Regions from separate parts of the Micromonospora sp. PRAS1 genome, predicted to be linked through region 1. Evidence: riboswitches for the same ligand, from Rfam matches in the RefSeq annotation. Region 1 holds a riboswitch; the other holds the start of a gene.
The links. Region 1 has a riboswitch for cyclic di-AMP ahead of AC507J_RS08840 (C39 family peptidase). Riboswitches for the same ligand answer to the same signal wherever they lie in the genome.

Region 2: another riboswitch for cyclic di-AMP. It lies ahead of AC507J_RS06565 (coiled-coil domain-containing protein); the one in region 1 lies ahead of AC507J_RS08840 (C39 family peptidase).

What each region holds. Positions count from the first base shown of each region.
Region 1 is NZ_JCANNB010000007.1:35,702-42,834, forward strand. Features, by position in the region: gene AC507J_RS08830 (hypothetical protein) at 1-762, opposite strand, end outside; gene AC507J_RS08835 (TetR/AcrR family transcriptional regulator) at 882-1,529, shown strand; gene AC507J_RS08840 (C39 family peptidase) at 1,597-2,457, opposite strand; cyclic di-AMP (ydaO/yuaA leader) riboswitch at 2,684-2,826, opposite strand; gene AC507J_RS08845 (hypothetical protein) at 3,169-3,954, opposite strand; gene AC507J_RS08850 (acyltransferase family protein) at 3,967-5,091, opposite strand; gene AC507J_RS08855 (alpha-ketoglutarate-dependent dioxygenase AlkB) at 5,350-5,985, shown strand; gene AC507J_RS08860 (uracil-xanthine permease family protein) at 6,068-7,133, shown strand, end outside.
Region 2 is NZ_JCANNB010000004.1:265,971-273,103, forward strand. Features, by position in the region: gene AC507J_RS06545 (DUF8832 domain-containing protein) at 1-442, opposite strand, end outside; gene AC507J_RS06550 (heavy-metal-associated domain-containing protein) at 457-684, opposite strand; gene AC507J_RS06555 (metal-sensitive transcriptional regulator) at 803-1,099, shown strand; gene AC507J_RS06560 (YibE/F family protein) at 1,420-2,784, shown strand; cyclic di-AMP (ydaO/yuaA leader) riboswitch at 2,951-3,082, shown strand; gene AC507J_RS06565 (coiled-coil domain-containing protein) at 3,086-4,102, shown strand; gene AC507J_RS06570 (carbonic anhydrase) at 4,206-4,895, opposite strand; gene AC507J_RS06575 (helix-turn-helix transcriptional regulator) at 5,088-5,426, shown strand; gene AC507J_RS06580 (hypothetical protein) at 5,541-5,939, shown strand; gene AC507J_RS06585 (hypothetical protein) at 6,129-6,914, shown strand; gene AC507J_RS06590 (MFS transporter) at 6,877-7,133, opposite strand, start outside.

The sequences.
Region 1 (7,133 bases):
GTACCGCCCGTTGAGTCGCACCGGTTCGCCGGTGACCGCGTCGTATTCGATGATCTCCATGCTGCGCGGCGCGACGTCGCCCGCACCGCGCCAGGTCGCGGTGCCGAAGCCGGTGACGGCGACGGGTCTGGGCTGGGCGACGAGTTCGCGTACGCCGTCCCGGAACCGGTCGGCGACCTCGGCGGAGCGGATGAGTTCGAGGGTGACGAAGTCGAACAGCTCCCAGTCCACGCCCTCGAACGGGATGGCGGCGTAGGTGACCTTTCCGTGGAAGCGGTCGCGGATCGCCGCCACGGCGGTACGGAGGAACCGGTCGAGCCGGGAGCGGACCTCGGCGATCCGTTCGGCTCGGCCCGCCGGGTCGGCGAAGAGGTTGCCGAGGCGGTCGTCGATCCGGTCGCCGTCGACGAAACCCCGGTTCATGAGGCTCAGCTCGACGCCGGCGACCAGGACCACCTCGGCCCCGGTCCCGCGCAGCCGCTCGGCCCGCTCGGCGCAGTCGAGGAGAAGCGCGAGGGTCTCGTCGACCGACAGGTCCAGCGGGTACGGCGAGAACCAGACCTCCAGGCCGAGTTCGGCGGCGATCCGGGCGGCCAGTTCCAGGCGCTCAGGGTCGCCACCGACGAGCTGCACGGCGGTGCAGTGCAGGTCGTCGCGGATGATGGTCAGCTCTCGCCGGACCAGTTCCGGGTCGAAGCGCGGCACGGAGGTGCGGCCGTCCCGGACGAAGCCGGTGTCGTAGGTCATGCCCTTGGCTCGCATGGGCTGTCGGTCCTTCTCCCTCGGGGACGCCACCGAAGTGGGGGCTCGTCATGACGCTAGGCACAGTTCTGCGCGCACGCAAGTTTGCGGCCACGCAGAGATTGTGCGATGGTGAACGGGTGACAGCAGGCCGCCCCTCCTTGCGGGAACGGAAGAAGCAGGCGACCAGAGCGGCGCTCCGGACAGCGGCGCTGCGGCTGGCCCTGGAACGTGGGCCCGACAACGTCCGCGTCGACGACATCGCCGAGGCCGCAGGGGTGTCGCCGAGGACGTACAACAACTACTTCGCAAGCCGCGAGCAGGCGATCGTCGCGGCGGTCACCGCAGAGCGCACGGCACAGGTCGCGGCGGCCGTCATCTCCCGACCCGCCGAGATCGGCCTCGCCGACACCGTGCTCGACGCCGTCGTCGGGCAGTACGCCGACCAGGGCGACCAGCCCGGCGCGACGCTGCTGATGATCACGACCAGCCCCGCCCTGCGCGCCTGCTACGTCGACACGGCCAGCACGATCGAAGGCCCGCTCGCCGACGCCATCATCGAGCGCCGCCCGGGCATCGACCGCCTGACCGCCCGGGTGCTCGCGGCCGGTGTCGGCGCAGCCGCCAAGGTCGCACTCGGGCAGTGGTTGGAGTCGGCGAACGTGGCACCGTCGATGCCCGGTTTCGTCGTACCGTCCGGGTCGCTGCCCGACCTCGTCCGGGCCGCGTTGACGCCGCTCGTGCCGGCGCTCGACGCGGCCGACGCGGCAGGCGGGGCCGGACGGTAGGGCGTACGACGACAGGGCGCCGGCCCCCCAGCGGGGAACCGGCGCCCGGTCAGGTCGGTCAGGTCGGTCAGGCCGAGTAGCCGCGAGTGGCCGCCCAGTTGGCCAGGTCGATGGTGCTCATCCAGTACGAGTAGTAGGACGCGTCGGCCGAGTCGGCGATCTTCACCATCCGGCCCTCGTCCTCGTAGCCCACCACGGCGATGTAGTGCCCGCCGGGGAAGGAGTGCCAGCGGCCGTCGGTGTCGGTGGCGCTGCCGGCCACGTTCACCACGACGCTGCGCCCGTCGGTGACCGCGGCCACGACGTCGGCCTGGAGCTGGTCCATCTGAGCCGGGGTGGCCGAACCACCACGGATCCACCTGGTCTGGTAGGGGCTGCCCTTGAGCACGGCGTTGAGTACCCGGGTGGTGTCCTCGGCCGAGTTGGTGCCGGCGAAGGTGGTGCCGAGCTGGCTGGCCAGGGTGTCCTGGTCGCGTTCGACGCCGGCGGCGCTGAGCGCGTTACGCACGGCGGCCGGGCCGCAGTAGTAACCGTTGATCTGGGCCTGGTAGTCGTAGTCCAGGACCTTCTTAGCCGGCGGCTTCGGTGCGGCCTTCTTACTTGTCACGTCCGGGTCCGGCGCGGCCGAGCTGGCCTTCGGCGAGGGCGACGGCGAGGCGGCGACACTTGCCGCAGCCGATTCGCTCGGCACGGACGACGGGCTCTGCGCCACCCGGGCGTCGCTGCGGGAGACCGCCGCGTCGCCGCGCAACTCGGCGACGGTGGTGGTCTGGGCGGTGACCGGGGCGTCCCCGGTGCCGGCGAGCGCGGCACCCGCGCCGGTCGCCAGGACGAGCGCCGCCGCCGATCCGGCGACGATCTGGTACGGACGCTCCGTCGCCAGGCGGCGGAGCTGACGCTTGACGGTGTGCTTCACGGAATCCTCCACGAGGGCTGGGGCGGACGCCGTACCGGCACCGGCGGTCGGGTCGGCAGGGGACACCGACGACCACGCGGACGCGGACGGGCCGTTCGAGGGATCCGCCCGGGAACACCGGGCGGTGGCGGTGGGTCCGGTATTCAGCTCGCTGTCGGCGAGCCGGCGAACGCGGACACCGCGATGCCGTGGAGGCGTGGGAACAACTGGGGGATCGGTACGTGCTGCACGCGGATGGAACTCCTTCCGACGCCGCCGACCGGGTTAGCTGACGGATTCGGGCGGGAAGATCGCCCTACCGCGGGCCGAGGCTCGCGGATTCACCCCAGGTAATGCGGTGGGTCCCCGGTTCGTGAGATCACGATTGAGCGGGTCGATGCGGCGTCGCCTTTTGCGATCGGTAACCGCACCGGACGGGGCGACATTACTGGTCGGTCAAACCGCGCGCCAACCCCTCATTCCCTGCACAAACATGATCCAGCTCGATTATTTTCGGGTATTCGGCGACTGGCGTCGCTCAATGGGATTCGGGGAATCGAGTACGCCGAAAGGCGACAACCGGACCGAGTGCACAAAATGTCCCGGAGATTACGTAGCCGATCCACCCCGACGCGCACGGTGACCGTTTCCTGCGGCGGCGTGACCGGGGTCACCCAATCCGGGTCACGGTGACCGGCACCCGAGACGAGGTCCGTCCGACCACCCGAGCGGGCGGTCATCCGATCAGCCCACCCGCGCCGGCCGCCAGCGCCTGATGACCGCCGGGCGACCGAGAGCGGCCCGGCGCCGCGCCGGCAGCCGCTCCGGCCGGAGCCGCTCCGCGGCGGCGTACGCCTCGGCGGCGAGCGTACGGGCCGCCTCGGCAGCGAGTCCGGCCACCCGCCACGCCTCGCGCTCGCGCGCCTCGGCCGTCCGGTACGCCGCCAGGCGGCTGTCGCGCAGCAGCCGGGCAAGGGCGATCTCCTGCTCGGCCGGGTGCCATCGGGGGTGCCAGCCGGCCCGCCGAGCGAAGACCTCGCTTAACTGCCGGGCCGTCAACTCGCCCCGCCAGTGCGCGAGCATCGCGGCGCGGTGCAGCCACCGTTCCCGGGCGGCGTACTCGGCCGGGCTCCGCACAGCACCCGGCACGGCGAGCGGCACCGTGGCGGCGAGCCGCCGGGCAGCCCGCTCCGCCTCGTCGTACGCGGTCCAGGCACGCCCGAGTTCCTCGTGCGCCACCCGCCAGGCGTCCCGCCACCGCCTGGCGTTGCGCTCGGCACCGGCCGCCGCCACGGCCACCTCACCGGCGTACCTGCTCAGGTCCGCGGTCGTGGCGACGGCGGCATCCTCGGCCGGGGCCACGGCGGGGTCCTCGGCCGGGGCGGGCAGAGCATCCTCGGCCGACCGGGCCCGCTGCGGCCGGGCGACCAGGGCGGTGAGCACTCCGAGCGCGAGCAGCAACAGCACCGACCAGATGGCGACCGCCCGGGGCACCTCGGTCAGGAACTGGTAGAGGACGGACTGCTCCATGATCGGCCGAGCTTACCGTCCGGAGTGGAGAGTCCTGCCGCTCGGGCGCGACGGCGCGAGCCGACGCATCATGGGTTGCTCGACGTACCGGTGCAGCAGCGCGGCCAGAGCCAGGGTGAGCAGCAGGAACCCGATCACCGCGAGCGGCCCCCACCAGCCCGGGAAGCCGGTCCCCCAGTCGCCGGTGAGCCGCAGGATCGTCATGATCACAAACACGTGAACCAGGTAGAAGGCGAAGGAGACCTCACCGAGCCAGACCATCGCTCGGGACCGCAGCGGCGAACGGCTGCCCCGTACGTCGGCGTCGGCCGCCGCCGCGATCAGCACCACGTACGCCGCCGACAGGATCGCCGCCCACATCTCGGCGCGGATCCACTGCGAGGCCAGCACCCAGGTCGCCACGAAGATCAGGCTCGCCACCGGCAGGCGCGGACCGCGCCAGCGACCACGCAGCATGAGTTCGGCGGCGGCCACGCCCATCCAGAACTCCAGCGACCGGACCAGCGGGAACACCTGCGTGAACCACCACCGGTACTGCTCCGGCACCAGCGTCTGCGCCGGCCAGAGCGCCAGGATCAGCAGCGGCACCGCGATCACCACGGCCCACAGCAGCCACGGCCGGGCCCGTCGTACGAACGGCAGCGCCAGCGGCAGGCACAGGTAGAAGAACAACTCGCAGGAGAGCGACCAGCTCACGTTGTTGACGCTGTAGAAGTAGCCGGGACGGGGATCCCAGGCCTGGAGCAGGAACAGGTTCTCTAGCGCGGCCACCGGGTTGATCGGGTCGGCGAACCAGAGCGCGGCAAGCATCGCCACCGCCCACATCAACAGGTGATTCGGGTAGATCTTGGCGAGCCGGCGCCGCCAGAACCGCCTGCGGGAGTCACCGGGTCGAGCCGACCAGACCAGCACGAATCCACTGAGGACGAAGAAGAACTGCACCCCGGAGAGGCCGAGGGTGAAGATCTTGCCGACCACCGCCTGGTGGTCCGGCTCGGCGATGATCCGCATCGTCCCGGCATGGAAACCGAAGACCAGCAGCGCGGCGACCCAGCGCAGCCCGGTCAGCGACGGCAGCCGGCTCGCCGCGCCCCGTCCGGTCGAGGCGGTCGGCCGGTCGATGGTCGTGCTGGTCATCCTGGTACCTCGATCGTCCGCGGCGTCACCAGCACTCTGTCTCCTCCCAACGGCCGGGCGGCCGGATCCGATCAGCCACCAGGGACGGCCCGATCGACGCCGCCCGCCGGGCACCCTACCCGCCCGGGACCGACCCCTCGCTCCCCCATACCGGCCGCCAGCACCACGACGCGGGCCGCCCCGGAACACCCGGAGGAACCCCGGACACGACATCACTCGGTCGCACACATGTACTAACGCCCCTGCTAGGGTGGGCTCATGTCGCAGGCCGCGTACCAGCCGTCGATGCTGGAGGTCACCGAGGCCGCACCCACCCTCGGGCCGCTGCCCGGCCAGTTGCGCCGACATCCACTCGGCGACGGCGCCTGGGTCGACCACCTGCCGGGCTGGGTGCACGGCTCCGACCAGGTGCTAGACGTGTTGCTGCGGGAGGTGCCCTGGCGCGCCGAGCGACGCACCATGTACGACACCGAGGTCGACGTGCCCCGCCTGCTCTGCTGGTACGGCGCCGGCCGGCCGCTGCCGCACCCGGTGCTGGCCGCCGCCCGGCAGACCCTGACCCGGCACTACGCCGACGAGTTGGGCGAGCCCTTCGTCACCGCCGGCATGTGCCTCTACCGCGACGGCCGGGACAGCGTGGCCTGGCACGGCGACACCCAGGGCCGCTCCGCGCACACCGACACCATTGTCGCCATCGTCTCCTTCGGCTCGCCCCGCCAACTCCTGCTGCGCCCGCGCGGCGGCGGTCCCAGCCTGCGCTTCCCGCTGGGCCACGGCGACCTGATCGTCATGGGCGGCTCCTGCCAACGCACCTGGGAACACTCCGTGCCCAAGACCGCCCGCCCGGTCGGACCCCGGGTCAGCGTCCAGTTCCGCCCCGACGGCGTCGCCTGAGGGTAGGGCCCCGGGGGCCCATGCTAGAAACAACGTTCAGGGTCGACCGTGCCCCCGCCACCTCGGATGCGAAGGGCCAACCATGACCCAGTCCCCCACCCCCACGCGCTCCCGCTGGTCCCCCTGGTCGGTGCACGGCGACGGCCGGTCGATCCGCCCCGGCGACGTGGTGCACCCCGACGAACGGCTCTCCTGGCCGCGCACGCTCGGCGTCGGCGTGCAGCACGTGGTGGCGATGTTCGGCGCCACCTTCACCGTGCCGCTGATCACCGGCTTCCCGCCGGCCACCACGCTGTTCTTCTCCGGGCTCGGCACCCTGCTCTTCCTGGTGATCACCGGCAACCGGCTGCCGTCGTACCTCGGCTCGTCGTTCGCCTTCATCGCCCCGGTGCTGGCCGCCAGCTCCGGCGGCGACATCGGCCCGGCGCTCGGCGGCATCGTGGTGGCCGGCGCCGCACTGGCCCTGGTTGGCCTGGTGGTGCAGATCGCCGGGGCCGGCTGGATCAACCGGCTCATGCCGCCCGTGGTCACCGGCGCCATCGTGATGCTGATCGGGCTGAACCTCGCCCCGGTCGCCTGGGACGGCGGCGGCAACGGCGGGGTCAAGGCACAGCCGCTGATCGCGGTACTCACGCTCACCGCGATCCTGCTCTTCACCGTGCTCTTCAAGGGCTTCCTGGCCCGACTCTCCATCCTGCTCGGCGTCCTCGTCGGCTGGCTGGTCGCCGCGACGACCGGCGGGCTGGCCCCGGCCGCGGTCACCGGGCTGCGCGAGGCCGCCTGGGTCGGGCTGCCCGAATTCCACGCCCCCAGCTTCAGCCTGCGCGCCATGGTGCTGATCATCCCGGTGGTCCTGGTGCTGATCGCGGAGAACGCCGGCCACGTCAAGGCGGTCGCCGCGACGACCGGCCGCAACCTGGACCGGGACATGGGCAAGGCGTTCATGGGCGACGGCCTGGCCACCGTACTCGCCGGCTCCGGCGGCGGCTCCGGTACCACCACGTACGCCGAGAACATCGGCGTGATGGCCGCCACCCGGGTCTACTCCACCGCCGCGTACTGGGTGGCCGGGCTGGCCGCGGTGCTGCTCGGGCTCAGCCCCAAGGTCGGCGCGCTGATCCTCACCGTGCCGGCCGGCGTCCTCGGCG
Region 2 (7,133 bases), on a different contig from region 1:
GCGGCGAGGCGACCCGCCAGGTGCCGTCGGGTGACATCTCCGGGTGCACGTGCCGGAAGCCGGAGAGGTCGCGCCGGGCGACGATCAGGTGCATCCGCTTGTCGTGGCTGACGTCGTACCCGGTGACCGGCTGGCCGTCGGGTCCGACGATCCGGAAGGCGAACTCGCCCGTCGGCGCCGCCACCGGCGTCAGGGTGTGGCCCCGGTCGGAGACGAGCAGCCCACCGGGCAGGTGGTCGCCGCCCGCTGCCGGCTCGTGGCCGGCGCTGCCCTGGTCGTGACCGGGCGCGGCGGAACCGTCGGCGGAGTGGCCGCCGTCCGCCTCGTGGCCGGCGGTGACCACCGGGGCGACGGGGCCGGCCAGCTGACCGGCTCCGTACGCCGCGCCGAACACCAACGCGACGCCGAGCGCGAAGCCGCCCAGCTTGGTCGCCGTGTTCATCGGGACACCCTGGCCTACCGCCGCTGGTCGGCGCCGCCGCCGACCAGCTCGTATCCGGCCTCGTCGACGGCCGCGCGGACCACGTCGTCGTCCAGCGGCTGCTCGCTGCTGACGGTGACCCGACCGGCGGCGAGATCGACCTGCACCTCGTTGACGCCGGGAAGCGCACCGACCTCGGCGCTTACCGCGTTGACGCAGTGCCCGCAGGTCATGCCCTGCACCTGGTACGTCGTGGTGACCATGGAACTCTCCTCTCCACGCCCGACCAGGGGTGGACCGGGCGACCCGTCCAAATACCCGCCGGGGGTATCCGTCCCGTCGACCGTAACATACCCCCAGGGGGTACGTTATGCTGGCCGCATGAGCACTCCTGCGCCGATCCGCGGCTACACCGCCAGCAAGGACCAGCTGCTCGCCCGGCTGCGCCGCGTCGAGGGCCAGGTCCGTGGCATCGAGAAGATGGTCGACGAGGACCGCTACTGCATCGACGTGCTCACCCAGATCTCCGCCATCCAGGCCGCGCTGGACAAGGTCGCCCTCGGCCTGCTCGACGGGCACGCCCGGCACTGCATGCACGAGGGTGCCGCCGAGGGGCGCGCCGACGAGATGGCCACCGAGATGATGGCCGCCGTCGGCCGCCTGATGAAGCGCGGCTGACCAGCCGACACCACCTCAGGCCCCGGCGCGCCACGAACCGCCGACAAACCCTCGCGACAGGCGTTCGGATGCCGGGCTGGCTACCATTCGCTCACGATGCCCAGCCGACATCCGTGTCCCGCGGCCCGCGCCCGCCCCCGGGCGTCCGCCTCCCCCGCCGCACCGCGGCGGCCGTCGAGAGCCGGCCCGGACATCACGGTACGCAGCCACTTCACCACGCTCCGGCAACCCGTGCCGCGCCGCGCGACGGCGGTGCGAAGGCACTGAACCGACCCGGCCGCCGGCACGTACTCCGCCCTGGAATCGTTGGGAGACATTGAATGGGCGCCGACCACACCCGTTCCGCTCCGCCCACCCCGCCCGGGGTGCGGCGGATCCTCATCGTGACGGTGGTCCCCCTCTTTCTCGTCACCCTGATCGCCGCCCTGGTGCTCTGGCCCAGGGACGCCCCCCGGCCGGAGGCCGCCGACGACACCCCCCGCTACCACGGCACGGTCACCCGGGTGGTGACCGAGACCTGTCCGCCCAACCCGGCGGTCCCGGAGGGCACGCCGACGGCGGCGGCCGGTCCGTGCGGCACCGTCACCGTCCAGGTGCAGGACGGCCCCGACGCGGGCCAGGAGGTGCAGACGCCCATCCCGGACGGGCCGGGGGCACCCCGGGTCAGCACCGGCGACGAGATCATCCTGGTCGCGCTCTTCGACCCGGAGGATCCGTCGATCAGTACGTACAACATCGCCGAGCACCAGCGGGGCACGCCGCTGATCTGGCTGGCGGTGCTCTTCGCCGCCGCCATCGTGGCCTTCGGACGGCTGCGCGGCCTGGCCGCCCTGGCCGGCCTGGCCGCCAGCTTCGCCATCCTGCTGACCTTCGTGCTCCCCGGCATCAGCGCGGGCAGTCCGCCGCTACTGGTCGCCATCGTCGGCTCAGCGTTGATCATGTTCGTGGTGCTGTACGTGACCCACGGCATCTCCGCGCAGACCTCGGTTGCCGTGCTGGGCACCCTGGGCAGCCTGGTGCTCACCGGGCTGCTCGGCCTGGCCGCGACCAGAGCCACCCACCTGACCGGCTTCGGCAGCGAGGACGCCACCACGCTCTCCATGTTCCGGGCCGACGTCGACCTGCACGGCCTGCTGCTGGCCGGCATCATCATCGGATCACTGGGCGTGCTCGACGACGTCACGGTCACCCAGGCCGCCGCGGTCACCGAGTTGCGGCACGCCAACCCGAACTTCTCCCGCCGCGAGCTGTACCGCTCGGCGACCCGGGTGGGGCGGGCACACATCGCCTCCGTGGTCAACACCATCATCCTGGCGTACGCCGGAGCGTCGCTGCCGCTGCTGCTTCTGCTCACCGCCGACTCCCGCGCCCTCGGGCAGATCGTGACGAGCGAGTTCCTCGCCCAGGAGATCGTCCGCAGCGTGGTGGCCACGCTCGGGCTGATCGCCGCCGTGCCGCTCACCACCGCCCTGGCTGCGCTGGTGACCACGGCCGGACAGCAGCGCGGCAGGGTCGGCGGCGACCCCGGCGGCCCGGACGACGATGACACCTCCACGGTTTCCCGGCCGGCGACGGACCGGGCCGAGGCGCTGCACGCCCTCAGCACACCGCGTACCCGCAACACGCCCACCGCCACCCCGCCGGGGTGGCCCGACCCGGACAGGAGCACGGACACCACATGGTGACACTCCTCAACGTGACCGCCTCGGCCGGCACGGCCAGCACGAGTGTCGCTGGTCACTCACCGCGATTACGAAATGACGCATCTGGCCCGGTTCGGGGTGTAGAAGCCCGGATCGACTCTCGGGTAACCTCACTGCCGGTCACCGCCGAAGGCGTACCCCAGCGCCTGCGGTGCCGCCGCCCAATCGCCACCAGGCGAACCGGGGACCCAGGTACGTGGGGTGAATCCGCGACTGCGGTAGGGGCCGCTTCCGTCCCGAACCCGTCAGCTAACCCGGTCGGCGGTCGATGGAAGGGAAAACAGTGACGGCACCCCTACGCCGCTGGTTGACACCCGTGGTGGCCGTGTGCGCCGCGTTCGCCGTGTTCGCGGGGCCGATGCCTGCGACGGCCGCGCCGAAGCCACCCGCACCGGCGGAGCACGACGACGACCCGCCGATGCTCAACGACCTGATCGAGGCGACGAACCGGGACTTCACCAAGGCCAAGGCGAAGCTCGAAAAGTCCAAGAAGAAGCAGCTCGAACTCGCGGTGGAGGTCCGCCGCGCCCAGGCTGCCCTGGACGAACTCTCCCCGCAGGTCGCGGAGATCGCGACGCAGTCGTACCGGACCGGTCGGGTGGGCGCGATCGGCATGCTGTTGCAGAGCAACGCCCCTGGCTCGTTCATCGACCGGGCCTCCGCGCTCGACGAGTTGAACCTGGTCAACGACAAGAAGCTGGCCGAGGTCAACGCGGTGAAGCTGCGCGCCGAGACGGCAAAGCTCGCGCTCGACGCCGAGGTACGCGAGCAGCGGAAGCTGACAAACGACATGGCCCGCAAGAAGACCGAGGCAGAGAAGTCGCTCCGGCTGGTCGGTGGCGAGGGCCTCACCGGCGGCCTGGTGGCCGCCACCTCCCCGGTCGCCCGGATCGCACCGAACCGGGCCGCGGACGGCGGCTGGAAGCCCGAGTCGTGCAACCAGAACGACCCGACCACGTCGGGCTGCATCACGCCCCGGACGCTGCACATGTACAAGGAGGTCAAGCGGGCCGGTTTCGACCGGTTCGTCGGCTGCTGGCGCCCCGGTGACAAGTTCGAGCACCCCAAGGGCCGGGCCTGCGACTGGTCGTTGCAGAACAGCGGCTTCGCGCCGTGGCACAACAACGACACCCGGATCTACGGCAACAACCTGGCGGCCTTCCTGGTCCGCAACGCCGACCGGCTGGGCATCTACTACGTGATCTGGAACCGGCAGATCTGGTTCGCGGCGACGGAGCGCTGGAGTTCCTACAGCGGCCCGTCCAACCACACCGACCACGTACACGTGTCACTGCTCTGAGCGCACCCGGAAGCGACAACCGAGGGCCGTTCCGCCAGCTGGCGGAACGGCCCTCGGCGTCAGTCAGGCGGCCCGGAACGGCCCTCGGCGTCGGTCCGGCGGCTCAGGCGGGCGCACCGGCCAGCTCGGCCGGCCGCGCGGTGACCGCCCGCACCTCACCGGCGGCCAGCCGGTACGACATGCCCACCACCGCGCACCCGCCAGCGGCCACCTCGGCGGCGAGCGCCTCGGAGGACTCCAGCATCGCCTCCACGGTCTGCGCGATGTGGATGTCCACGATCCCGTCCAGTTCCTCGATCCCCGCCTCGCGGGCCCGACGCAGGCTGGGCACCACCGCGTCCACCACGGCTCCGAGGTGACCCGGCGGAGGCGTGCCGGTGGCCACCGACGCGCGGGCCGCCTGCACGGCGCCGCACGAGTCGTGCCCGAGCACCACCACCAACGGCGTACGCAGCACGGTCACCGCGTACTCGACGCTGCCCAGCACCTCGGGCCCGACCGTGTGCCCGGCGGTCCGGACCACGAAGAGGTCGCCCAGCCCACGATCGAAGATGATCTCGGCAGCGAGCCGGGAGTCGGAGCAGCCCACGATCACCGCGAAGGGGTGCTGTTCCGCCGCGACGGCGGCCCGGTGGCTGGCGTTCTGGTTGGGATGCCGGAGCGCGTCGGTGACGAACCGGCGGTTACCGGCGATCAATTCGGCAAGCGCGCGCTCCGGGGCACCCGGTACGTCGGCCGTGAGGAACTCCCGCTCCGGTCCTCGCTGCTCGCTTATCGATCCGGGTCGACTCATCCGGCGTCACCTCGTCTCTCGGTGTAATGCCTGGTCATCCCGGCCGACACTGGTCACGGGCCGCCACCACCGTCACACGCACCGCAAAGCTACGTCAAGCTATGCGTGATATGCATTTCAGGTATCCCGCAACGCTTGCCAACGGCGGGACAGCAGGGCACAGCAGGCTGCGCCCGGAGCGGCGGACATACGATGGCCAGCATGGCGACCACAGGCGAACGGGAAAGTGCCCGAAACTGGACTTTCCTCACGAATCACGCCCACGTACTGCTCGCCATCGCCCGCAACCCGACCGCCCGGCTGCGCGAGGTGGCAGTCGAGGTGGGGGTCACCGAGCGGGCCGCCCAGGCCATCGTCGCCGACCTGGAGGCGGGCGGCTACCTGCGGCGCACCCGGGTCGGCCGGCGCAACGAGTACACCCTCAACCCGGCCGGCCGGTTCCGCCACCCGGCCGAGGCCGACCGCCAGGTCGGTGACCTGCTGGCGCTGTTCACGAACGAACCGGTGAGCGGCACCGCCGAGCACCGGTGAGCCCTCCCCTGGCCGGCACGTCCTGACCGTCCATCCTGGACGAAGTGGTGTGCTTCACGATCCGCGTACCGCGTTGGCACTGCGATCTCGGGGACAGAGCGATAGGTTGGACGCGTGCCGTCTCCCGCGTTCGCCCGTCCGATGTGGCCGGCGACGCTGCGCGCGCTGCGGGAGCTGACCCGCCTCGCGCTTGCGGCCCTCGTGCTCGTCGTCGGCTTCGGCGGGGCAGTCGCGGCCGGCCTCCCAGGTCAGCCCGCAGCCCTCGATCTTCCGGCCCGGCCGGCCGCCGCCACGGTCGCGGCTCGACCGGTTGTCGAGCCCGGCCAGGCGACCGACGAGGCAGCGACCCGGCAGGAGCGGATCACGGCGCAGGAGCCGGCGACCGGCCCGGCCCGAGCCGACCTCGCCGACGCCCGCCCCGCCCCGGCCCCCGCCGTCCCGGCCGACCTCGCCGGCCCGCGTGTCGCCGCCGGTGCGGGCGAGCCGACGCGACGCGGTCCACCCGCCGCCTGACCGACGGCCCCGGACCGCTTCGCCGTCCGCCGCGGTTTCACCCGCCGCTCGTCCCCGGGCGTTCGACCCGCCGATGCCGGTCGGACCCGGCGATCACCGGCGCGATCCCGCGATCTCCGGCAGCGGACCAGCCGTCAGACACCAGTCCCGCCCAGTCGACGACCCTCCTTCGACCGCGAGGTGTTGATGATGCGAACCGCTCTCTCCTCCGTACTGCTCGATGTTCCCCGCGCCGCCGCGATCTGGCTGAGCCTGCTGGGCGTGCTGACGCTCGCCGTCGGCGGGCTGCTACTGCGTCCCCGGCGTCTCCGCTTCGACGCCGGTGCCCGGATTCTCGACGCCGCCCTGCCCACCCCCGACGAGCACGCCGACCGGCAGCGCGACCAGGATCGCTGGACCGGGGAGGTGGCCGTCGCCGCCGAACGGGCCGAGGCGACGGCACGCCGCCGGCGCGACGAATGGGTCGCCGCGCAGGACGAGGCCGAGCGGTCCTGGCAGGCGTACGAGGCGGCGGAGGCGAACGTCCGCCGGCTGTCGGACGCCGCCGCCATGCCCCTGCCGCAGACCCCACGCACCCCCGCCGAGTACGCCGACCGTGAGCGCTGGCTGCACCGGGCGGCGCTGGACGCGTACTGGCTGCGGGAGCTGTCGGTGGAACAGCTCAGCGACGTCTTCGCGCACCGCGGTTGGGATCCCCGGCTGCACCCGGTCGAGCAGGAGTTGCGGCTGCGCCGGGCGGTACGCGACCACCTCTTCGCCCGACAGCGGGCGGCCCGGGAACAGGAGCAGGCGGCCTGGCGGGCCGCGGAGCTGGCCGGCGCGGCGGCGCACAGCCTCCGCGAGGAGATGATCGCCGCGCTGCTCCCGCCGATCGAGGAGCGCGAGTCGGTGCTGCCGCTGGTCGGGCTCGGCGACACCGAGCAGACCCGCGACCTCCCTACCGTGGTCGTCGGCCGGGCACCGGTGCCCGCCTAGCAGGTTGTCGCTGAACGTCGTCGACACTGCCGGCGGGCCGCCCGGCGGCGGGAGGGATGAATCGCTCCCCGAGGGCCAGCAGCAGAGCGACGCTGCCCAGTAGGGCGCCGATCAGCATCGTGCTGCGTACGCCGTGACGCTCCAGGCCGATCCCACCGACCAGGGCACCGGCGGTGATGCCCACGTTGACGGCGGCGGACAGCGTGGCCGCGGCCAGGT